DNA from 2 places in the Sneathiella sp. D3-11 genome. Region 2 is predicted to be linked to the other one. Evidence: riboswitches for the same ligand, from Rfam matches in the RefSeq annotation. Region 2 holds a riboswitch; the other holds the start of a gene.
What was found. A riboswitch is a leader RNA that binds a small molecule or an ion and turns the genes downstream of it on or off. The one in region 2 is predicted to bind glycine.
Positions count from the first base shown of each region.

Region 1 (11,435 bases), 1.1 Mb from region 2:
CCGTCGCCTCAGGTGCGCAACGCATCGCAAATGTCTATGAAACACTGGGAGCAGCACCACAATGTGCAAAATGCACATCTAATATCCGGGATATCATCCGGGAAACAACCGGTAGCAGCGCGCCAATCACCGTTCGGCGCTGATCCGGCGACATCACCCTGTAATCTTAAATATGCTGGAAATTTGAAGAAATTACCCCCACCCGTTAGGGTGAGGGAAAATTCAGTCTAAATGGCCTTATTATTGATTTCAGCCTTGGCCTGGGCATACTGTTCTTTTAAGCGATCAACATATTCTTCAACACTTGGCACATCGCTTACGCTGCCAATTCCCTGCCCGGAACCCCATATGTCTTTCCAGGCTTTCGATTTACCCGTACTACCGCTGCCGAAATTCATCCGGCTTTTATCGGCACCCGGCAAATTCTCCGGATCAAGCCCCGCTTTTTCCACACTGGGGCGCAAATAGTTACCGTGAACGCCGGTAAAGGTGTTCGTATAGAGAATATCCTCGCCTGTGCTTTCAACGATCATATTTTTGTAGTCGTCTACCGCGTTGGCTTCTTTGGTAGCGATAAATGCACTCCCCATATAGGCGAGATCCGCGCCCATTGCCTGGGCTGCAAGGATTGATCGGCCATTCGCAATGGCCCCGGAAAGAGCAATCGGCCCATCAAAGAACTGCCGCACTTCGGAGACAAGCGCGAACGGACTTAACCGCCCCGCATGCCCGCCAGCGCCCGCGCAAACCAGAATTAAACCATCGACGCCTGCTTCCAATGCCTTTTGGGCATGGCGGATGGTAGTCACGTCATGCAGGATAATTCCGCCGTAAGAATGTATCGCCTCAACAATTTCATTCGGGGCCCGAAGGCTCGTGATGATAATCGGCACTTCATGCTTAACGCAGAGTGCAACATCTTCCTCCAAACGAGTATTTGACGCATGTACAATCTGATTGACAGCAAAGGGGGCGACCTTCTTGTCAGGATTCGCCGCCGCATAGTCAGCAAGTTCTGACTTGATCTGAAAGAGCCATTCGTCAAGCTGAGAAATCGGCCTTGCATTAAGAGCAGGAAAAGATCCGACGATGCCCTGCTTGCACTGAGCAATTACCAGTTCAGGCCCGGATACAATAAACATTGGTGATGCAATAACTGGGAGAGAAAGACGCCCTTCCAGAACGGTCGGCATTGTCATTTACGAGATGACTCCTGATACTGGGATAAATATAGCCAAGCCTGGATCTTACGCCCAGTTACTTGGCTATGGATGGTTGAGCTAAGTCTGGATCTTGCGCCCAGTTACCCGACCTTTTAATTATTTAGCCAAGCCTGAATCTTTTCGCTCAGTTACCCGGCTTGGGCATTTTCTTAGCAGGCTTTTTCAAAGATGACAAATTGTCATTATTGACAAAATTTCATTTTTTTATTTCGCACCTGCAGCATTATTGCGAAAAATCATTGAAAAACATAATATTATTACCTTTGGGTGCTCATTAAAAAAATTCAGAGATATCGGCATTAGATCAGATTTGGGCTCAAAACAATGTGATCTCACCCCGATTCACAAAACATGATTCTCTTTATTGCTTATAATTTCCATCAAACCAGACCCAATATGCCCGGCTATTATTTCCTACAGAGCGGGAAAATTTGACCGCTTACCTATATCGCATCACTCCTGTCCGTCTCTCAAAGGAACGAAAAAGCGAAGAAATACAGACTTTTTACCTTTCCCTTGATACTGGCACAAAGGCTGCATACTCGATGAGTAGATAAATTTTTATGGAGACTATTCGTGCTGCAAGCTGAAATGAACACACAATCTGTTGCAAACAGATTCGAAAAACGTGGGGCCTTTCGCGTATCAAACCCGGTCCTCAGCGTAGAAATTGAGGGCATTCGGTTTTCGACAGAGAACTGGTCTCTTGACGGAATGCTGCTAAACGGTATCGCAGACCATGTTATACTTGATCAAACTGTCGAAGGAATTATCGGGCCCGTTGGCTCCCCAGAAATGTGCCGATTTGGCGGACGCATCGTGCGAATTGATGAAGATGAGATGACAACGGCGGTGGAACTCGATGAAAAAAGCGCTGATGTCGCGGCATTGCTACCCCTTTGGGTTTTGAAATACGGCACCCGTTGATCCATTTCGGAAGGCCCGGACTTGACAATGCCAAAGCGCGGTCTCTAAGGTCTATGTGAATTGCCGGACTATGCTGGCATTCCTTGATTATCCTGATGGGAGAGACCGGACTTACCGGCGCCGAAGGAGCAACCGCCCCGGAAACTCTCAGGCACATGTACCGTCAGGAAAGAGGGCTCTGGAGAGTATGCTGAGGCCATGGCTAACGCATCACCGAAGAGGTAAGTCGGCGATATGTCGACGTAATCTTTCAGGTAACCGGACAGAGGGGGCATCTATTGAACGCATTGGTGAATTTTTCACCAGAGTGAGAAAAGGTGCCTGTAAATGACAAAACCATCCAAACCCGGCCTTGGCAACGTTACGCCAGTTGTACCATCAAAGCCAACTGCACCGCCTAACCCAACGTCTCAGTTGGATATCAACATCAGCGTAACCGATCTTTATACAATCGGTATTGGCCCATCAAGCTCCCATACCGTGGGGCCCATGCGGGCGGCAAAGCGTTTCGTCGATCGTCTAGCGTCAGAGGATTTACTTGATTCGACCGATCGTCTGCTGGTCGAGCTTTATGGCTCGCTTGCTCTCACTGGCGCCGGTCATGCGACGGACATTGCTATTCTTCTTGGACTAAGTGGGGAACGCCCTTCCTCCGTTGATCCGGAGAAAGTACAACCGCTTATCGACAAAATACGGACAAGCGGGGAAATTTCACTAAACGGACATCGTATAATTCCCTTTTTTGAGGACCAAAGTCTCCTTTTCCTGAAAGATCAACTCCTTCCTGAACATTCTAACGGCATGCGGTTCTATGCCTATGATGCAAAGGGTGCGCAGCTTTTCTGCCGGGACTATTTCTCCGTGGGAGGCGGATATGTTGTCTCTCACAACGAAGGGGACAGGGCAGAAACGAAGGGTCATAACATTGTGCTACCCTATCCTTTCACCTCCGCAGACGAACTTCTCGATATGGGCAAGGAAAGCGGCCTCACCATTGCTGAGATGATGCTTGCCAATGAAAGCAGTTGGCGAAGTGAGGAAGAAACCTTCGCCTTCCTTGATGATGTCAATGAAGCCATGATCAACTGCATCAAGAGGGGCTGCGAGGGAGAGGGTATCCTGCCGGGCGGCCTTAAGGTAAAGCGCCGGGCAAACGCGTTGTATCAAGACTTAATGGAAAATCCGGAGCGCGCCTCCCGCGATCCACTGACCGTTCTTGACTGGGTTAATCTCTACGCCCTCGCCGTCAATGAGGAGAACGCCGCCGGTGGGCGAGTGGTGACGGCTCCCACAAATGGTGCGGCCGGGGTAATTCCCGCGGTACTTAAATATTACCAACGCTTCTGCCCCGGCGTCACAAAGGAGGGGACGCGCAATTTCCTGCTCACCGCAGCAGCAATTGGCGCAATCTATAAAAAACGCGCATCAATCTCCGCCGCAGAAATGGGGTGTCAGGGGGAAGTGGGGGTCGCCTGTTCCATGGCTGCAGGTGCCCTTACCGCCGTTCTGGGAGGCACGAACGAACAGGTGGAAAATGCCGCTGAGATCGGCATGGAGCATAATCTTGGTTTGACCTGCGATCCGATCGGCGGATTAGTGCAGATCCCCTGCATCGAACGCAATACCATGGGCGCGATGAAGGCGATTAATGCCTGCCGCCTCGCGCTGTCCGGTGACGGCACGCATGTGGTATCTCTTGATGAGGTGATCGAGACGATGCGCCAGACCGGCGTCGATATGCTCAGCAAATATAAGGAAACCTCGCAAGGTGGCCTTGCCGTTAACGTCGTGGAGTGCTAGCTGCTCAATCTTCGCGCGTCAGTATCTTCTGGATATGAAGCGGGAGAGCAAAAGCCGCAAGATGGACTTCCGGTGTATAATAGTCCGTCGTGATCCCGGCCTCGACAAAGCGTGCGACAAGGCGGGAGAGACTCACTTTTCGATGATCCGGCTCATCCGTCGCCCAGCCGTAGGCCATCACTCCACCGACATAACTCGGGATCGCGGCGAGATAAAAACTGACATCCTTGAACAAACTACCGAGACGGTCATAGCTCGTTTTTAGTTCTTCTTCCTGAACGAAAGGCACGCCGTTTTGCGTAATTATAATACCACCGTTCGCAAGACGGGCCTTGCAGTCCGCATAGAATTCCTGTGTATAGAGGACTTCCCCGGGTCCATGCGGATCAGTGCTGTCGATAATAATTACATCCCATTTCTCATCGGTCTCTCGCACAAACTTGCATCCATCGGCGATGATCAGATCAAGCCGGGGGTCGTCAAAGGCGCCACCCGAGATCGACGGCATGTATTTCTTGCTAAGCTCGACAACGGTCCGGTCGATATCCACCATGGTCACGGCGATATTTCTATGCTTCATGAGTTGCCGCGCCGCGCCGCCGTCGCCGCCGCCGATAATCAGGGCGCGACTAACCTTGCCATGGGCCAGAACCGGCACATGAACGAACATCTCATGGTAGATAAACTCATCTTTTTCGGTTGTCTGCACGGCGCCGTCGAGAGACATAACGCGTCCAAACTGGCTATTCTCAAAAATCATGAGGTCCTGCAGCTCAGTCTTCTCGCGATAGACAACCTTTTCCACATTAAGCGCTAGATTGACACCCGAATGCAGCCCCTCATCAAAGAGTTCCATCAACTGACAATCCCCCGCTTGATTTCATTAAGCTGGACAGTTTCGGGTTTAAACGCTTCCCGCAGGATCGGGATAGCCTTGTAAGGATCGGTCTTGCCACACATGAAGATATCGAGTGCCATAAACCCGCGCTCCGGCCAACTATGAAAGCTGATATGGCTTTCGGCAAGCACCGCAACTCCGGAAAGACCATCGGGCTCAAACGCATGAATATGAAAATGCAGCAAGGTCGCCCCCGCTGCATCAATCGCATGGCGGAGCGTTTCTTCGATCAACAAGGGATCGTTGAAGCCCTCCCCTTCCCAAAGATCGACGATCAGATGAGTCCCTGCGAAGGTCAACCCATCCTTATGAACGAAATAATCGAGACGATCTTCTTCCGCCGCCGCAGGTGAAATTGCCATTTTCTCATCCTTGAGCATTCTTCCCGTGAATGCTCCTTGAGTGCCTTACCATAAAAGGTGCCGCGTTATCGCCGAGTCGGCCTGCAAGTGCAAGAGAAAAGTAGTTACTTCGCTTGTGTTTCAGACACAAGTCGACGCAAGATGGAGCGGATGGAACGCACGCTATCAACAGGTCGCCAAAATGCTAAAAAAAATGTCGAACTATTCAGTTTTAAGTATAGCGTTTATTCCCGAATAGTCAGGATTGTTATGCTGGAAAAGGGAATCGCGCTTGAAACGCATGAGATTAACCCCTTCGCCGAAGATGCATCGGCCAATTATATCGACATCCATCCCTTCAATCGCGTGCCGGCCATCCGACATGGTGATTTTACTCTTTATGAAACAGGCGCAATAACTCAGTACCTGGATGAAGCATTTGAAGGGCCATCCTTACAGCCCGAGACAGTAGTGAAACGCGCCAGAATGCGTCAGGTCATCTCCATCGTCGATAGCTATGGATACTGGCCGCTCGTCCGTAAAGTCTTTTCCGAGAGGGTCTTTAATCGCGCTTTCAGAGAGACGACAAACGAGGCTGTTGTAAGCGAAGGATTGGAAGAAAGTGCCCCTGTACTTGCTATCCTTGAAAACCTAGCGAGCGATAGTGGATATATCGCAGCCACCTCTTACTCTCTCGCCGATGCACATCTGGTACCGATGATCGATTATTTTCTGATGGCACCTGAGGGTACGAATATGTTCCAGAGCTATCCAAAGCTTGTAAGATGGTGGAATTGCGTGAAAGAGCGACCGAGCACTATTGCAACACGACCTTTTTTGACATCGGAAAAACCTTAGGAGCAATCCACGCAGCCAGTTTATGCATGAGTTAAAGGTAGGTTAGGATTAATCAAAAGAAAAATTTATGGATAGGAAGCCAAAATGCGCCTAATCAAGCCGACCGATTTTGAAGGTAAAAATGCATGGGATGCCCTTGGTATTGAGAAGATATCGAACGCCACCGTTCGTCTTCATTGGACGGATCAACCCTATATTTGGCATGTGAATGACGGACCGGAGGTATTCGTTCTGTTGGATGGTAAAGTCGATATGCATATACGTGAGGCTGGGCAAGAAAAGGTTCTGACGCTATCCCCCGGTGATATTTTCCATGCTGAAGCCGGCGATGAGCATAAGGCTGTTCCGCGAACGCCTGCGCGCATTTTGGTAGTTGAGACTGAAGGTAGTATTTAACCCCAGAACCAAAATTTCACTTACTGCAAATGCACATATTCATAGTCAACCGGCATGTTATTGATGCCACGATCAGGGGCCGCGATCCAGCCAGCCATCTTGCCGGGCTCGGTCACCTGCTGCATCAGGCTGTGAATGTAGACGCGATCATTTTCGGAAGGGAGAAACTCATCATGACGACGGTCAAACTCGTCCGCTGAAATAAAGTCCCCTTTCGGGTCGGTAACCACATCCGCCCAGAATCCTATTTTTCGGCGAAACCGGCTTGACGGCAATTCAATAGCGAAATCAAATCCCGCTTTCTTAATCAGGCGATTCCAACGCGTTATCCCGACCATGCAGTCCTTGATATAAGCCGTGCGCACCTGATCGTTAATGGCACTACGAACCGTAATCTCTTCCGTTTGCACACCACCGGCGTCATCAGGCTTTTCTATCTGTAAGGAGGTTTCCCGCTCCACATGATCCTTGAAAACCCTTTCATCAGGGCGCCCCTTGATACCATTCGCAAAGCTAATCGCCGCATTAGATGAAACTTCCGCACCGAACAAATCCATGCAGGACGAGAACCAGAAATTTACAAAACGCTGCAGGGTCGGCAGATCGATGACCCCTGCTTTGCGCAAGGTTGCCGGGTCGTCCGTCTTGAGTTCCGTCATGACCTCTAAGGTGCGCTTGATTATCCGAGTGATGCCAGTTTCACCAACATACATATGATGCGCTTCCTCCGTCAGCATGAACTGACAGGTGCGCGCGAGCGGATCGAAGGAGGATTCGGCCAGGCATTTCAGCTGATATTTCCCGTCACGATCCGTGAAGTAAGTAAACATAAAGAAGGAAAGCCATTCACTGATCGGCTCGTTAAAGGTGCCGAGAATGCGTGGATTATCTTCGCTGCCAGAATGGCGCATCAGCAGATCTTCCGCTTCCTCCCGGCCATCGCGACCAAAATAAGCATGCAGTAGATACACCATCGCCCAGAGATGCCGCCCCTCCTCCACATTAACTTGAAACAAATTGCGCAAATCAAAGAGTGACGGGCATGTCTGACCGAGAAGGCGTTGCTGCTCAACCGACGCCGGTTCGGTATCGCCCTGAGTCACGATCAGACGGCGAAGGATTGAGCGATACTCCCCTGGCACCTGTTGCCATACCGGTTTGCCGAAGTCGTCGCCAAAGCCGATAGTCCGATCCTTTTCTCGATCCGCAAGGAAAATACCCCAACGATAATCCGGCATCTTCACTGCACCGAACGTCGCCCAACCTTTCGCGTCAACAGACGTTGCCGTGCGAAGATAGACATCACTCGTCTGGAACCCTTCCGGCCCCAAGGTCTGCCACCAATCGAGGAAACGCGGTTGCCAATGCTCAAGTGCCCGTTGCAAACGGCGGTCATTGCCAAGATCGACATTATTCGGGATGAGTTCCTGATAATTGATCGCCATCCTACACTCTCCTTTTGTCAAATTCTGCTTTGGTACCGCTGCCAAATAATTTAAGCGCACCTTTTTCACCAACGGCATTGGGTCGATTGAATATCCAGTTTTGCCAAGCAGATAGGCGCCCGAAAATCTTCGTGGCCGCTGTCTCGGTTCCGCCGAAGCGCAAGTTCGCCTCAAGACCGGTGAGAGCATCAGGTGACAAGCTGGAACGTTCTTCTATCAGCAGCCGGATTTCATCCTCCCAATCAATGTCATCGGGAATGAAAGTGACAAGGCCCCTTTCCTCCGCCTCTATCGCATTGATCTCTATACCGGTTTGCTGCTTCAGGATATTGAGGGCCGCTTCATCTTCATAAAACCGTCGGGCGAGTCGTGTAATTCCATTCACGGCTTCGTAAGCGCCGAAATTCATCTCGCTTAAGGCAATATATGGCGGATTGCCGTCTTCTTCAGCAATATCCAGCATATAAGTACGATCTGCCGCGAGCGCGAGTTCGTAAAGAGTGCCCGCGAAGCAAGAATCTTCTTCAATGAGAGCGAAGAGACTGCGGGAGGACACATCGAGGCGCGCCAAGGTCCGGCGTAGCATGCCAATCACTTCCCGAACAAACCAGTCGTCCTGATTCTCTGAGAGAATGGCATCGGTCTTTAATACGGCGTCGATTTGCCCGCGCGTTTTAAGAAGGAAGGTACCGACCTCCTCATTATTCGCGCGCAGCATCAATATAGCGTCGTCCAGCTCACGCGCCATAGCAAGTGGCCACCAGCTGGCACCCGCCGCATGAATATCTGTAACTGTTTCCGGCAGTTTGGAATCAGGAGACGTGATTGTAATTGTCGCGGCCCCGGCCTCTGCATCCAGCGTGGCATCGACATAACGATAATGATAACCGCCCTCATCTATCCGGCGATCAAGCGCCGTCAGTTCAATTCCTTCTGCATGCTCCGGACGAGAACTATTTGTGGCCAATTCCTTCGCGCGCGCCATTACCTTCTCATCAAAGTTATTTCGCGGCACGACCTCATCGACCAGCCGCCATTCTTTCGCTCGCCGTCCGCGCACCCCGTCAGGGTTGGTGCAAAACACATCGGCAAGATCATGGCGAACTTTGCGCTTATCCGTGAGGCGAGTAAGGCCGCCTGTCCCCGGGAGCACCCCAAGAAGTGGCACTTCCGGCAGGCTCACTGCGCTGGAGCGGTCGTCAATCAGGAATATTTCATCACAGGCTAGCGCCAGTTCATATCCCCCGCCAGCAGTCGTGCCATTACAGGCAGCCAGAAACTTTATGCCTGAAAAACGGCTCGAATCTTCAATGCTATTGCGGGTCTCATTCGTGAATTTGCAGAAGTTCACTTTCCAGCCATGGGATGAAGTGCCCAACATGTAGATATTGGCGCCGGCACAAAACATCTTCTCCAGCCCACTTGTAACGACAACGGTGCGGACTGTTGGATATTCAAAACGGATCCTCTGCAACGCGTCGTTCAGCTCAATATCCACTCCAAGGTCATAAGAATTGAGCTTAAGCTGATATCCCGGAACCAGCCCGCCATCCTCATCAACTGCCAATGTCAGGGTGGCAATGTCATCATCAACAGAAAGCTGCCAATGGCGGTAATCATTGGGATGTCTGTCAAAGGTGATCATGGGGTTGCCATCCAAGGTTGCCTATGGAAAAATAATACACTACATGCACTAAAGTGCATGTCAAGCAATTTGCCGTACATTAACCCGCCAGAAGGCCCGTCGTCACACGCTCCAGATCGAGAATACTTTCTGAAACCTCTTTGTCGGCAGTATCGCAACTTGCGTCCGCACGTCGGTAGAGCGGCTCCCTTGCCGCAAGAATCTGCTTAAGATCGGCCATTGCCTCGCGGCTGTTCGCCATGGGGCGCATATCCCCTTGGGCAACGACCCTCGCCATATGTTCTTCCGGACGCGCCTGAAGCCAGATGACGTGGGTTCTGCTTAACAGAAGAGAGAGGGTCTGCTCATCGACGACAATGCTGCCACCCGTCGCGATCACAACATTATCCTGCCGGGTAACAATATCCGTCAGGCAACGCCGCTCCCACCTGCGAAAGGAAGGTTGACCTGCCAGCGCGAAAATTTCGTCAAGGCTTGCCCCAAATTCCTTTTCAACAACCTTGTTTAACTCGATATACCGAAAACCAAGTCTTTCTGCTAGAAGCGGGCCAAGGGTTGATTTTCCGGCGCCACGAAGACCGATCAGAGATATGCGCTGGCCCTTTGCAGCTTCTTCCGATTTGACCAGATGCTGTTGGGCTACCGCAATGACAGCTGCAATCTGCTCCGACGGCAATCGTCTTGCAAGCCTGTGAAGCTCGCGCATTTCCGAGCTGGACTCCTCACCAACTGAGACCAGATCAACAAGAGACGTATCCATGGCCTCGGCAATCTGCCTCAGTACAAGCATGGACGCATTCCCCTCGCCTGTCTCCAACTTGGCAAGGTAGCGCTCCGACACACCGGAATCGCGCGCTAGAATTTTGCGAGTCATGCCCCGCTGCGCCCTCAAGGCACGAACATTAGCGCCAAGCGCAGAAAGAAAATCATCCGCCTGATTATCTTCTCTTTGTTCGGCGCCGAAATTGGCCTTACTCATGTCACAACTCGCTGCTGAAGGAACATTATCCGCTGGACAAAATGCATTATATTTCCTATTCCGTCTTTTGAGTAGTTTTTTTGGAGAGACGTAACATTGGCCGAGCAGATAAAAATTCTTGTCAGCACCATGACCGGAACAGCTGAGCTTGTCGCCGAAGAAATAGCAGACGCCCTTTCAGCCAAGGGAGAAGATGCGGAAATCCTGATGATGGATGATCTGAACGCTGATATTCTGAACAGCACCACCGCCTATATCATCTGCACATCGACATACGGACAAGGGGATATCCCGGACAATGGGCAAGCCTTCGTCGATAATCTCTCCGTTGCGGCACCGGATCTATCTGGTATCAAGTACGGCGTCTTCGCCCTTGGCGACCTAACCTATAATCAGACTTTCTGTAACGCCGGAAATCTATTTGACGCAGCCTTCAAGAAATATGGCGCAGTGCTTGTCGGAGAAATCATGCGACATGACGCCTCCTCTGGAGAACTGCCAGAGGATCAGGCGGGAGAGTGGGCAGAGAACTGGCTTGAGCTTCTTAAGGCCGCATAAATAATTTTATCGGAGATGCTTGCCGTCAAGATAAGGGTAAGAATAAAATCGGGGCAACAATAGACGACAAAAGCGCATAGAAACAAAACAGGAAGCGCTTTTCATTCTGGGAGGGATGCAATGTCAAGCAATGCCGAAACGGCAGACGTTTTCAATGCGGCTGTAGATCTGATCGATCATAATCTAGCTGCCGGGCGAGCACAGAAAACTGCTGTCATTGATAAATCCGGCGCGCATAGCTATCAGGCGCTAAGTGATGGCATCAATCGCTTCGCCAACGCACTAAAAGAAATCGGCATCCAGCAGGAACAACGGATTATTCTTTGCCTAAATGATACTATTGATTTCCCGGTCTGTTTTCTTGG
Region 1 is NZ_CM147911.1:1,395,091-1,406,525, forward strand. It holds gene AC0L73_RS07205 ((2Fe-2S)-binding protein) at 1-143, shown strand, start outside; gene AC0L73_RS07210 (NAD(P)H-dependent flavin oxidoreductase) at 228-1,199, opposite strand; gene AC0L73_RS07215 (hypothetical protein) at 1,800-2,150, shown strand; glycine riboswitch at 2,237-2,323, shown strand; glycine riboswitch at 2,327-2,418, shown strand; gene AC0L73_RS07220 (L-serine ammonia-lyase) at 2,571-3,950, shown strand; gene speE (polyamine aminopropyltransferase) at 3,955-4,806, opposite strand; gene speD (adenosylmethionine decarboxylase) at 4,806-5,210, opposite strand; gene AC0L73_RS07235 (glutathione S-transferase family protein) at 5,361-6,047, shown strand; gene AC0L73_RS07240 (cupin domain-containing protein) at 6,132-6,443, shown strand; gene boxB (benzoyl-CoA 2,3-epoxidase subunit BoxB) at 6,464-7,888, opposite strand; gene boxC (2,3-epoxybenzoyl-CoA dihydrolase) at 7,890-9,533, opposite strand; gene AC0L73_RS07255 (helix-turn-helix transcriptional regulator) at 9,613-10,512, opposite strand; gene AC0L73_RS07260 (flavodoxin domain-containing protein) at 10,609-11,070, shown strand; gene AC0L73_RS07265 (benzoate-CoA ligase family protein) at 11,191-11,435, shown strand, end outside.
Region 1: it holds a riboswitch for glycine, as region 2 does, so the genes downstream of both, AC0L73_RS07220 (L-serine ammonia-lyase) here and gcvT (glycine cleavage system aminomethyltransferase GcvT) in region 2, are expected to answer to the same signal.

Region 2 (11,435 bases):
AGCGAAACAGCTCAGCCGGCAGGGCATGGCGACTATCCGTTGAGATGGTTGCTGCGTTGCTGGTTTGCGGCTGGATTGGTTGGTTGCTCGACAAGTGGTTGGACACGAAGCCTTGGTTAATGCTGGTATTTTTGATTGTCGGTGCCGTTGTTGGTCTATACAACGTTATTAAAGTCGGCAAGCGCATGAATGACAGCGCGAATGAGGAATAGATATCCGGTAAGTGGCTGGATATTCTGGAACAAGTTGAAACAGTTAAGACGGGAACAGCATCGTGGCGTCAGAACATAGCCCTCTTGCACAATTTGAAATCAAGCGCCTGGTTGAATGGAACGTAGGTGGCCTTGACGTCTCTTTTACGAATGCTTCGCTGTTCATGGTTATCGCAATCGCAGCAATCACACTTTTTCTGACATGGAGTATGCGCGGGCGGGCCATGGTGCCGGGCCGCATGCAGTCTATGGCGGAAATCAGCTATGAATTCATCGCCAATATGATCAAGGACAATGTGGGGTCGGACGGACGCAAGTATTTCCCGTTCATCTTCACCCTGTTCATGTTTGTGCTGTTCTGTAACCTGCTCGGGATGATCCCTTACACATTTACGGTTACCAGCCAGATCATTGTTACCTTTGCATTGGCCGCGCTTGTATTTGTTGGTGTGACGGTTATCGGGATTGTCCGTCATGGCTTCAAGTTCCTGACGTTCTTCGTCCCCAGCGGCGTACCGGTTGTCTTGCTGGTCATTCTGGTGCCGATTGAGGTCATCTCCTATTTCGTTCGCCCCATCAGCCTCTCTGTTCGTTTGTTCGCTAATATGCTGGCCGGACATACGCTGCTGAAAGTGTTTGGCGGATTTGTTGTCAGCCTCGGGATTTATCTCGGATGGCTTCCCCTCGGGTTTATCGTTGTTCTGACAGGCTTGGAATTCCTAGTCGCATTTTTGCAGGCCTATGTGTTTGCCATTCTGTCATGCCTCTATCTTAACGATGCGCTTCACCTGCATCATTGAGTATTAGTTAATCTTCAACATTGGTTGTTCTTGATTTAGAAGGAAGAATATTATGGAATTAGAAGCCGCAAAGATGATCGGTGCCGGCCTTGCGACTATCGCACTTGCAGGTGTGGGTGTGGGTATCGGAAATATCTTCGGATCTTACGTTTCTGGCTCTCTACGCAATCCGGCTGCTGCTCCGAAAGTTTTCGGTAACGTGCTGCTCGGCTTTGCCCTGACAGAAGCTGTTGCGCTGTTCGCGCTGGTTATCGCATTCCTGATCCTGTTCGGTTAATCAACCTTTCTCATATTTGAGAAATTGGGTCGATAGGATTGGATTAAGGAACCGGTATGCCGCAACTTAATATTGCAGACTTCCCACCGCAGCTTGTATGGCTCGCGATTTCATTCGTCATTCTCTATATTTTGATGGCGAAGCTCGCGATTCCAGGCATTTCAGAAGTACTGGAAAGTCGCCAGAACCGCATTTCTTCGGATCTGGAAGAAGCAAAGCGGCTTAGTGAAGACGCAGATAAGGCGAAAGCCGATTATGAAGAGGCTCTTGCCGAAGCCCGTGCCAAAGCTCACGGCATTGTTTCTGAACTGAAGGCCTCTATGGCCAAGGAGCAGGACGCGAGCAAGGCTGAGTTGGATGCGAAGCTGGCGAAAAAGGCTCAGGCCGCAGAAGCCAGCATTCTTAAGGCTAAGGAATCCGCGCTCAGCCATGTGCGCGAAATTGCGGCCGATACTGCGAAATCTGCAGTAGGCAAGCTCGTTGCCTTCGACGTTTCCGACAAGGATGTGGAGGCCGCGGTCGCCTCCAGTATGAAGGGAGACGCCTGATGCTACATGATCCCGCCTTTTGGGTCGCAGTCGCTTTTGTTGGCTTTCTTGCTGTTCTTGTTTACTTCAAGGTGCCGCCGCTGATTGCCAAGCAGCTTGACGCCCGCGCCGACAAGATTCGTGAAGAGTTGGAAGAAGCCAAGAAACTCCGTGAAGATGCACAGTCGCTCTTTGCGGATTATCAGCGGCGACAGCACGATGCACTGCAGACTGCGGAAGAAATCGTTGCAAGAGCCAAGGAAGATGCGGAAATCCTGCGTAAAGAGAGCGTTCAGGAACTTGAAGCGACCTTGGCACGACGCCAAGAACTTGCAGAAACCAAGATCCGCCATGGCCGAGGAAAAAGCCGTCGCTGAAGTGCAAGGCATCGCTGTTGATGTGGCAATTGCCGCCGCGAGCAAGCTGATGCAGGACGGATTGAAAGGCGATAAGGCCGACGCCTTGATCGACCAATCTATTCAAGGTTTGGAAAAACAGCTCAACTAGAGCCTAATCCGGTTATTTTAGAAAAGCCCCGATATTTCGGGGCTTTTTTTTATTGCTCAAAGTAATCTCCCTCATAGAAGAGACGAAAAAGGCCTCGCCATGAATGACGAGGCCGAGGTATGCAGCAATCTCAGGGAGGCTACGATGCTGCAGATAGAGGCGTTTCTTCCGTTTCCACTGGTGCTGATGGCAGCCATCTCAATACCGGATTACGCGCTGCGCCAGTTTCATCCAGCCGCCGCCGAGGTGCGAAATGCGGCGCACTGAGGAAATAGTCACTCTCTCCCGTCGTTGCCTTATCCAGCAGATGCCGCATGGCCCCGATAAACTGATCCAGAGTTTGTCGTGATTCGCTTTCTGTCGGCTCAATCAGCATGGCTCCGTGAACCACAAGCGGGAAATACATGGTCATCGGGTGATATCCTTCATCGATCATCGCCTTTGCAAGATCAAGTGTCGTCACCCCTGTGCCTTTTAACGTGCTATCGTCAAACAGGGCCTCATGCATACATATGCCTTCAAACGGCGAATGGAGCTTGTCATCTAAGCCTACCCGAATGTAGTTAGCATTAAGGACCGCATCTTCCGCAATCTGACGAAGTCCATCTGCGCCATGGCTCTGCATATAAGCCAGTGCACGGATAAACATGCCCATCTGCCCATGATACCCCTTCATCCGGCCAAAACTTTGAACGGCGGCACCGCTCTTCTGCTCAACAAGATCAAAGCCATTTTCACCATGAGTTACGAAAGGGATCGGCGCGAAAGGTGCTAGGGCTTCAGAGAGAACAACGGGTCCCGAGCCAGGTCCACCGCCGCCATGCGGCGTGGAAAAGGTCTTATGCAGATTAATATGCATCGCATCAACACCAAGGTCGCCCGGACGAACCCGACCAAGAATGGCGTTGAGGTTGGCGCCGTCACAATAGAAGTAGCCACCGACTTCATGCACCATATCGGCAATTTTCTTCACGTCTGTTTCGAACAGGCCGCAGGTATTCGGGTTCGTCAGCATGACTCCGGCGACATCAGGACCAAGCTTGTCGGCGAAGGCGTCAAGATCCATCCGCCCGTCCTTTCGGGCCGGAACCGCATCCACCTTATAGCCGCAAAGCGCCGCCGTTGCCGGATTTGTACCATGAGCCGATTCCGGCACCAAAATGCGTGCCCGGCTCTCTCCGTTCGCTTCATGGGCCGCACGGATGGCCATTACACCACAAAGCTCTCCATGCGCACCAGCGGCTGGGGACATCGCAACCGCTGGCATACCGGTAATTGTCTTAAGCCAATGGGCCAGACTATCAACCAACTCCAAAGCTCCTTGAACGGTGCTTGTCGGCTGCATGGGGTGCAGGTCGCCGAGTCCGGCAAGCCGGGCAACTTTTTCATTGATTCGCGGATTATGCTTCATAGTGCAGGACCCCAAAGGATAAAATCCTGCGTCGATCGCATAGTTTTGTCGGCTAAGCCTGACAAAATGCCGGAGGACCTGTGGTTCCGACAAATCGGGCAGTCCAATGGATCCTTTCCGCTCAATCCCGCCAAGGCGGCTCTTCACGGGCTGTGGGTCGGCCATATCGACACCAATTCTACCCGGAACGCCTTGTTCAAATATCAGAGGTGATTCAAGGTCGAGACCTTTATTTCCAGTATAAGTTTTAAGCGATGTCTCGCCTTCGGAAACTGCCGTCGGTTGCGTCGGGCGTCCTTTATTATTCAGCATTAGAGCACCTCCTTCAACGCAACGACAAATTCATCCATATCCGAAGCCGAGCAAGTTTCAGTCGCCGCGACAAGAAGTAGATTCGTCATCTCCGGGTCATCCGGGATGAGGCGGGACACCGGTACGCCCCCAAGTATGCCCTTCTCACCAAGCTTTTCGACTGCGCTTGCTGCATTCATCGGCAGGCGAAGTGTAAATTCGTTGAAAAAGCTGTCGTTGAGAATCTCCACACCATCGATCACCTCGAGCTTTTCTGCAAGCGTGACGGCCTGTGAATGATTGAGTGAGCCCAGCTTCGTCAAGCCGTTCTCACCTAGAAGGCTCATATGAATCGTAAAGGCAAGGGAGCAGAGGCCGGCATTCGTACAAATATTACTTGTCGCCTTTTCACGGCGGATATGCTGCTCCCGCGTGGAGAGGGTCAGAACGAACCCACGCTTGCCATCCTGATCCACAGTCTGACCGCAAAGCCGACCTGGCATCTGCCGAACAAATTTCTGCCGCGTCGCAAGAAGACCTACATATGGTCCACCGTATGAAAGCGGCACGCCGATTGACTGCCCCTCCCCTGCGACAATATCCGCGCCCATTTCTCCGGGAGATGTGATTGCGCCCAGCGACACCACTTCGTTCACCGCAACAACAAGGAGAGCACCCGAGGCGTGACATTTTTCCGCAAGCACGCTCAAGTCATGAAGTCGACCGAAAAAATCCGGATTCTGTACAACTACACAGGCTATATCCGATCCAATGTGATCGTCGAAACTCTCCTCGCCCGAAACAGCGGATGGTAGATCGATTGTCTCAAACTCGGTAAATTGCAGCGTTGTATGGGTAACATCGCGGTAATGAGGATGCAGATTGCCGGAGATCACCGCCTTTTTTCGCCGTGTCACCCTGCAGGCCATCAAAACAGCCTCCGCACAGGATGTCGCGCCGTCATACATAGACGCGTTCGCGACTTCCATCCCCGTGATCAATGCCACTTGAGTCTGAAATTCGAACAAGGCCTGAAGAGTACCCTGACTGATTTCCGGCTGATATGGCGTATAAGCCGTCAAAAATTCGGAGCGCTGGATAATATGGTCCGCAACAGAGGGAACGTGATGCTGATAAGCGCCTGCTCCCAAAAAACAGGGGACCGAATAGGGCGAGAGATTCTTTGCCGCCAGTTTCCGGAAATTCTTCTCAACCACCATTTCACTTTCATGAAGCGGCAAATCAAGCAAGCCCTCAAGACGGGCTTCTTCCGGGATATCGGTAAAGAGATCGTCAATCGATCCAACACCGATTTTCGTCAGCATTTCATTCCGTTCCCGGTCGGTATGCGGCATATACCTCATTCGTCGAGACCTTCGATAAATGTTTTATAGGCGGCTTCATCCATCAGGTCGTTCAATTCCGCACTATTCGTTACGCGGACTTTAGCAAACCATCCGCCTTTCATAGCATCCTCGTTGACCACGGTTGGCGCGCCTTCCAACTCAGCGTTGACATCAACGATTTCACCGCTCACCGGGGAATAAACTTCTGATGCTGCTTTCACGCTTTCGACTACTGCGAGTTCATCTCCCTTGGTAATTTCATCGCCTACCGTCGGGACTTCGACATAGACCACGTCGCCCAGCTGCCCCTGAGCATAATCGCTGATGCCGATCGTCGCCACGTCGCCTTCGAGCAGCACCCATTCATGATCTTCTGTAAATTTGTAAGACATTCATTACTCTCCAGTGAAAAATTATCCTCGATAATAGCGCTGCTCGACGAACGGCATTTTCGCAACCACGGCGGGGCGAGACTTACCTCTGACAAGCAAATTTATTTTCGTTCCAACGGCTGAAAAATCAAGTGGGACATAGCCCATCGCGATGGGAATTCCAAGGCTGGGAGAAAACCCACCAGACGTAATTTCACCGATGGTCTCTCCCGCTTCATTTGTAATTACCGTATGTTCGCGTGCAGGCGCACGACCTTCAGGTAAAATACCCACGCGTTTCATCGCCGGTTTATTCGCGATGTCGGCCTGAATAATATCCGCACCGGGAAATCCGCCCTCAATGCGGCGGCGCTTGCTGATCGCCCAGATCAAACCGGCCGAGATCGGCGTTGTCACTTCGTTAAGGTCGTGGCCATAAAGGCACAGCCCCGCCTCCAGACGGAGCGAATCACGTGCGCCAAGGCCAATTGGCATTACTTCGGTTTCGTCCAACAGCTTCCGACATATCTCCTCTGCCTGATCATTCGGGATGGAAATCTCGAATCCGTCTTCGCCCGTGTATCCAGAACGGGTCACGAAACAGGGAACACCATCTATTTCAACTTCGCGATAGTTCATAAAAGACATAGCGACGACTTCCGGTGCATACCGCGCGAGGACGTCGACTGCTTTTGGACCTTGCAGAGCGACAAGAGCTCTATCAGTCAGCTCTGTGACCTCAGCCTTACCTGCAAGCCCGCCTGTCAGCAGCGCGATGTCCTGTTCCTTACAGGCGGCGTTCACAACAACGAAGAGATCATTCTCTCGCCGGGTGACGATAAGATCATCCAGAATGCCGCCCTGATCATTTGTGAGAAAGCTATAGCGCATCTCGCCCGCCGAAAGCGCCTGAATATCCCCAGGAATAAGTGCCTCGATAGCTCCCGCAGGATTTTCGCCCGAAATAACCACCTGCCCCATATGGGAAACATCGAAAAGCCCGGCCGCCTCCCGGGTATGCAAATGCTCATTCAGAATACCGGCAGGATATTGCACAGGCATGTCGTAGCCCGCAAACGGCACCATCTTGGCGCCGAGTTCGACATGCAAATTGTAAAGGACGGTTTTTTCGTCGACGAAGTTTCACTCATAGGACAACCCTGGTTGCGGACAAAAGCCAAATTCTCCAGCAAAAACCCGCTGGATTGACCCCCTCTGTCCTATAACCTGAGAGAATTGACGATGTTGGCAACTGCCATATCGCTTACCCCTTCGGTGAAATTACATACGTAATTTGCTTTCCAGAGTTTCATCCCCCTGCGGTCCGGTTGCCTGAGAGTTTCCGGGGTGGTTGCTCCTTCGGCGATGGCTCATAACGACCATCTCTCCCGCGGGGATCGACTGAATATCCGCGCGATAATAATGTCGATTTAAGAATAGTCAAACAACTATTGGCCTCACGCCCGTAATTAGCTCTGCAATTCCAACTGCTCACGTGTGAGCTGAAATCCGATGATAATTACATAATCCCCCCGGTCTTAAGGCCGGTCAAGGGGATGCGTTGTTCCAGTTCTTCCTGAACAGTGGCACGACGACGTCCTTCCTCAACCTCGACCGGGCTATAGAAAATTTTCTTGGCGATAATCTCGCCCGTTCTTTCCGCTATAGCGACAAAAAAAGGAAATTCCTCTGTCTGGCTGGTCGCAGCCGGTCCCTTGGTCGCCCCTATGCGCAGGATGAGCTCAACAACAACGGCTGTGTCATCGTCCACATACTGGCATTGGCCACTAAATGGGGCGATGATGCCTTCAAATTGAACGTCAACAAGGTCGCGCCCCTCCCCTTCACGAAAGATAGTGATGGTCTCTGCACCGGGTAGCACTTCCACCCGTGGGCAGGGAAGTGGTGGTTTAGAGCTGCCGAAAATGCTGAATATATCTGTATCGACACTACCGCTGCAAGCTGATGTAATTAGCAGTGGAACAGTCAGAAAACATGCGCGTAAAGATGTATTTATGAATTTGAGACTAGGCATAATGTTAATGTACCGGCGTATAAGGAACTAAAGAGTATTTTGGACGCTATCGCAAACGGCAAGACACCAGCCTGCATATGTCCAAAGAAATACAGATTTTCGGACGACGGCGCAATTGTTGCCATCATCATTTGAATTTACCTCGCCTAGATATGGCATTACCCTTGAAACTGTTGTATGAGTTCGGCAAATCTAGGATGGTCCAGCGGAATTAGCAAGTTTTCACGGTCCGCAGGAATATTCTATGAACCAATTCAGGCTTGGAAGCAATTATGGATAGATCAGAACGGACATTGCTATTGGCGGCGCCGCGCGGTTTTTGCGCTGGCGTGGACCGTGCGATCCAAATTGTTGAAAGAGCCCTCGAAAAATATGGCGCGCCGGTCTATGTCCGCCATGAAATTGTGCATAATCGTTTCGTTGTCGAAAGCCTCGAAAAGAAGGGGGCAGTCTTCGTTGACGAACTGGCGGATATACCAAAAGACGTTCCTGTGATTTTTTCAGCCCACGGTGTCGCAAAATCAGTACCGGCCGAGGCGGAAAACCGCAAAATGTTCTATATCGACGCTACCTGCCCGCTTGTCAGCAAAGTGCATCGGGAAGCGGAACGCCACGAACGGGACAATCATGAGATTATCCTGATTGGTCATCGCGGTCATCCTGAAGTAATCGGAACGATGGGACAACTTGCCGAGGGTCAGATCAGCCTCATTGAAACGGCGGAAGAGGCAAGATCCTTTACCCAAAAGCAGGTTGGGAAAAGCTTGGCTTATCTCACTCAAACAACACTTTCCGTTGATGAAACAGCAGAAATTGTTGGCATTCTTAAGAAGCGCTTTCCGTCGATTGAGAGCCCCAGAAAAGAAGATATTTGCTACGCAACAACCAATCGTCAGGCAGCCGTGAAAATTCTTGCCGAGCGCTGTGACGGGATGCTGGTTATCGGCGCGCCAAATTCCTCCAATTCGATGCGTCTAGTTGAGGTGGCGGAAAAGTCCGGCTGCCGTCAAGTAGCCCTTGTTCAACGGGCCTCGGATATTCCTTGGGACAGTCTTCAGAACGCATTCACAATTGGCATCACAGCCGGAGCATCCGCCCCCGAAACACTTGTCGAAGAGGTGGTCGAGGCCTTCTCTCAACGATTCAGCATTACGGTGGAGGAAATAGTCACCAATCAGGAACAGGTGGTTTTCAAGATGCCCAAAATTCTGGAACCAGAGGCCATGAAGTAGTTTATGGCAGTATATACTGACATTTCCGACGATGAGCTGGATGACATGCTGGATCAATATGATCTGGGTCAGGCGCTGTCGTGCAAAGGCATCGCAGAGGGCGTAGAAAATTCCAACTATTTGCTCCATACGGAAGCTGGCTATTACATCCTTACACTTTATGAAAAGCGGGTAAATGCTGAAGATCTGCCGTTTTTCTTAGGACTGATGGAGCATTTGGCCGCGGGCGGTTTTATGTCGCCCCGGCCCATTGCTGCGAAAGACGGCAGCAGCCTAAAACAGGTTGCCGGGCGTCCTGCTGCAATTATCGAATTTCTTGATGGTCGCTCAGTCAAACGGGTAACGCCACAGCACTGCAATCTTCTGGGACAAGCATTGGCGCAGCTTCATACGATCGGCAGTGATTTCAAGATGACGCGTGTTAATACACTCTCCCTGTCGAGCTGGCGGCCTTTGTATGAAGCCTGCATGAAAAGCGGCATGGGCCAATCGGATGCGCGGATTTTTCCTGAAATTGAGGTGGAAATCACATTCCTCGAAAATCACTGGCCAACCGATCTGCCAAGTGGCGTAATCCACGCAGATTTATTCCCGGATAATATCTTTTTTCTACAAGACAAAGTGAGCGGAGTTATCGACTACTATTTCGCCTGTAGCGATTTCTTTGCCTATGATCTTGCCATCTGTGTGAACGCCTGGTGCTTTGAAAATGACGGCAGTTTCAACATCACAAAGGCGCGAAAACTGTTGAATGGCTATCGGGAAGTTCGGGACTTCTCACAGCAGGAGCTCGAATTTTTGCCTCTACTTTGTCGCGGCGCAGCGATCAGGTTTCTCCTGACCCGCCATTACGACTGGATCAACCAGATTGAAGGGGCGCTGGTTAAACCCAAGGACCCTATGGAATATCTCAAAAAACTACAATTTCACCAAGCGGTTAAAAATGTCGCCGCATACGGCCTCGACTAAAAACTCTCGTGGAATTCAATCGAACAGGGAATCAATTTCATCCTGTGAAATTTCGTGACCTTCTGGCCGTGGGCCACTTAATTCAACATCCTCATCGAATTGCGGTTCTAGCTCCGCAACCTCAAGTTCCTCAAGTTCATCCTCGCCGCCGAGAATATCGATCATCTTGCTGATCCTCTCGTCGACAAAGCTCAAGGTAGTCACAACCTTGGAAATCCGCTGACCAGTAACATCCTGAAAGTTACAGGCTTCGTAAATCTTCATTACCGCAGCACTGATTGCCTCTATGCTTTCAACCTCCTCCGGGGAACTTGTATGCAATTGGAGGCTCTCGTTTTTGTCTTCTATCGTTTCAACAGCTTCAAGAATGGCATTGGTTGCATTCTCCGTATCACCGACAACCGCATCAAGCTGGTCGGTAACTGAATTAATTTTCTGCCCCTTCTTTGAAGAACTGAGTGAGGCAATTTCACGGCGAGTTTCGAGGATAACATCAGAAAGTTCCTGCAATTCCTGGCGTAATATTCCTAGCTCTTCTGTCGCTTTCACTTCTTCAGAATCGCTCTCCGGTACGACAATCTTTTCATCTTGGCCAAGTTGAACCTTGATGTCGTTAAGAGCATCAATGATCTCATGATATTGGTTGTCCGTTATTCCCTCATTCGTAAAAGCAGGATCTATTGAAACGCCCGAGCCAAATTGTTTAATTTCTGCGGAGAATAGTTTTTTCTGCATCTTGCCAACTCGAATCTATTAATTTTAGTTTTCTGCAAGGGTAACGGCCTCGCTTTCAATATAATTGCCAGAAATGCGCTAACATTAGGTTAAAATTACATTTTCTCGAAGTTTGCCGACTCAGGGCATACATGCTAAAGCCGGGCAGTTGAGATTAGTCGCGTATCGCCACGGTTCAGGAGCTTGTTTATGTCAGAAAATATTGTTGTAATTTACACGGACGGCGCCTGTTCAGGTAATCCGGGTCCCGGGGGATGGGGTGCCCTTTTAAAGTATCAAGGCAAAACAAAAGAACTATGCGGGGGAGAAGCGGAAACAACGAACAACCGTATGGAACTGACCGCCGCTATTATGGCGATTAATTCACTAAAGCGCCGTTCTACAGTCGAGCTACATACCGACAGCACTTATGTGAAAGACGGTATCACTAAATGGATGATTGGGTGGAAAAAGAACGGCTGGAAGACGGCCGCCAGAAAACCAGTAAAAAATAAGGACCTCTGGCTCGCGTTGGATGACGCCATATCAAATCACCAAATCAGTTGGAAATGGGTCAAAGGCCACGCAGGGGATCCCGGCAATGAAAAAGCCGATCAGCTCGCCAATGAGGGTATGAAAAAATTTAAGCGCTAACGGGCGCAACCATCACAGACAAGTCACAATGGGGAAGGCAACCGCCCTCCCCGATGAGAAAAACAATCAGAGCTGACCCAGCAAGGTTT
Region 2 is NZ_CM147911.1:2,478,690-2,490,124, reverse strand. It holds gene AC0L73_RS12730 (AtpZ/AtpI family protein) at 1-212, shown strand, start outside; gene AC0L73_RS12725 (F0F1 ATP synthase subunit A) at 275-1,012, shown strand; gene AC0L73_RS12720 (F0F1 ATP synthase subunit C) at 1,065-1,289, shown strand; gene AC0L73_RS12715 (F0F1 ATP synthase subunit B family protein) at 1,346-1,837, shown strand; gene AC0L73_RS12710 (F0F1 ATP synthase subunit B family protein) at 1,837-2,193, shown strand; gene AC0L73_RS12705 (hypothetical protein) at 2,168-2,323, shown strand; gene gcvPB (aminomethyl-transferring glycine dehydrogenase subunit GcvPB) at 2,463-4,046, opposite strand; gene gcvPA (aminomethyl-transferring glycine dehydrogenase subunit GcvPA) at 4,046-5,389, opposite strand; gene gcvH (glycine cleavage system protein GcvH) at 5,386-5,763, opposite strand; partial or broken gene gcvT (glycine cleavage system aminomethyltransferase GcvT) at 5,785-6,867, opposite strand; glycine riboswitch at 6,956-7,049, opposite strand; glycine riboswitch at 7,053-7,143, opposite strand; gene AC0L73_RS12680 (hypothetical protein) at 7,262-7,624, opposite strand; gene ispH (4-hydroxy-3-methylbut-2-enyl diphosphate reductase) at 8,050-9,009, shown strand; gene thrB (homoserine kinase) at 9,013-9,978, shown strand; gene AC0L73_RS12665 (hypothetical protein) at 9,994-10,713, opposite strand; gene rnhA (ribonuclease HI) at 10,903-11,346, shown strand; gene AC0L73_RS12655 (peroxiredoxin) at 11,413-11,435, opposite strand, start outside.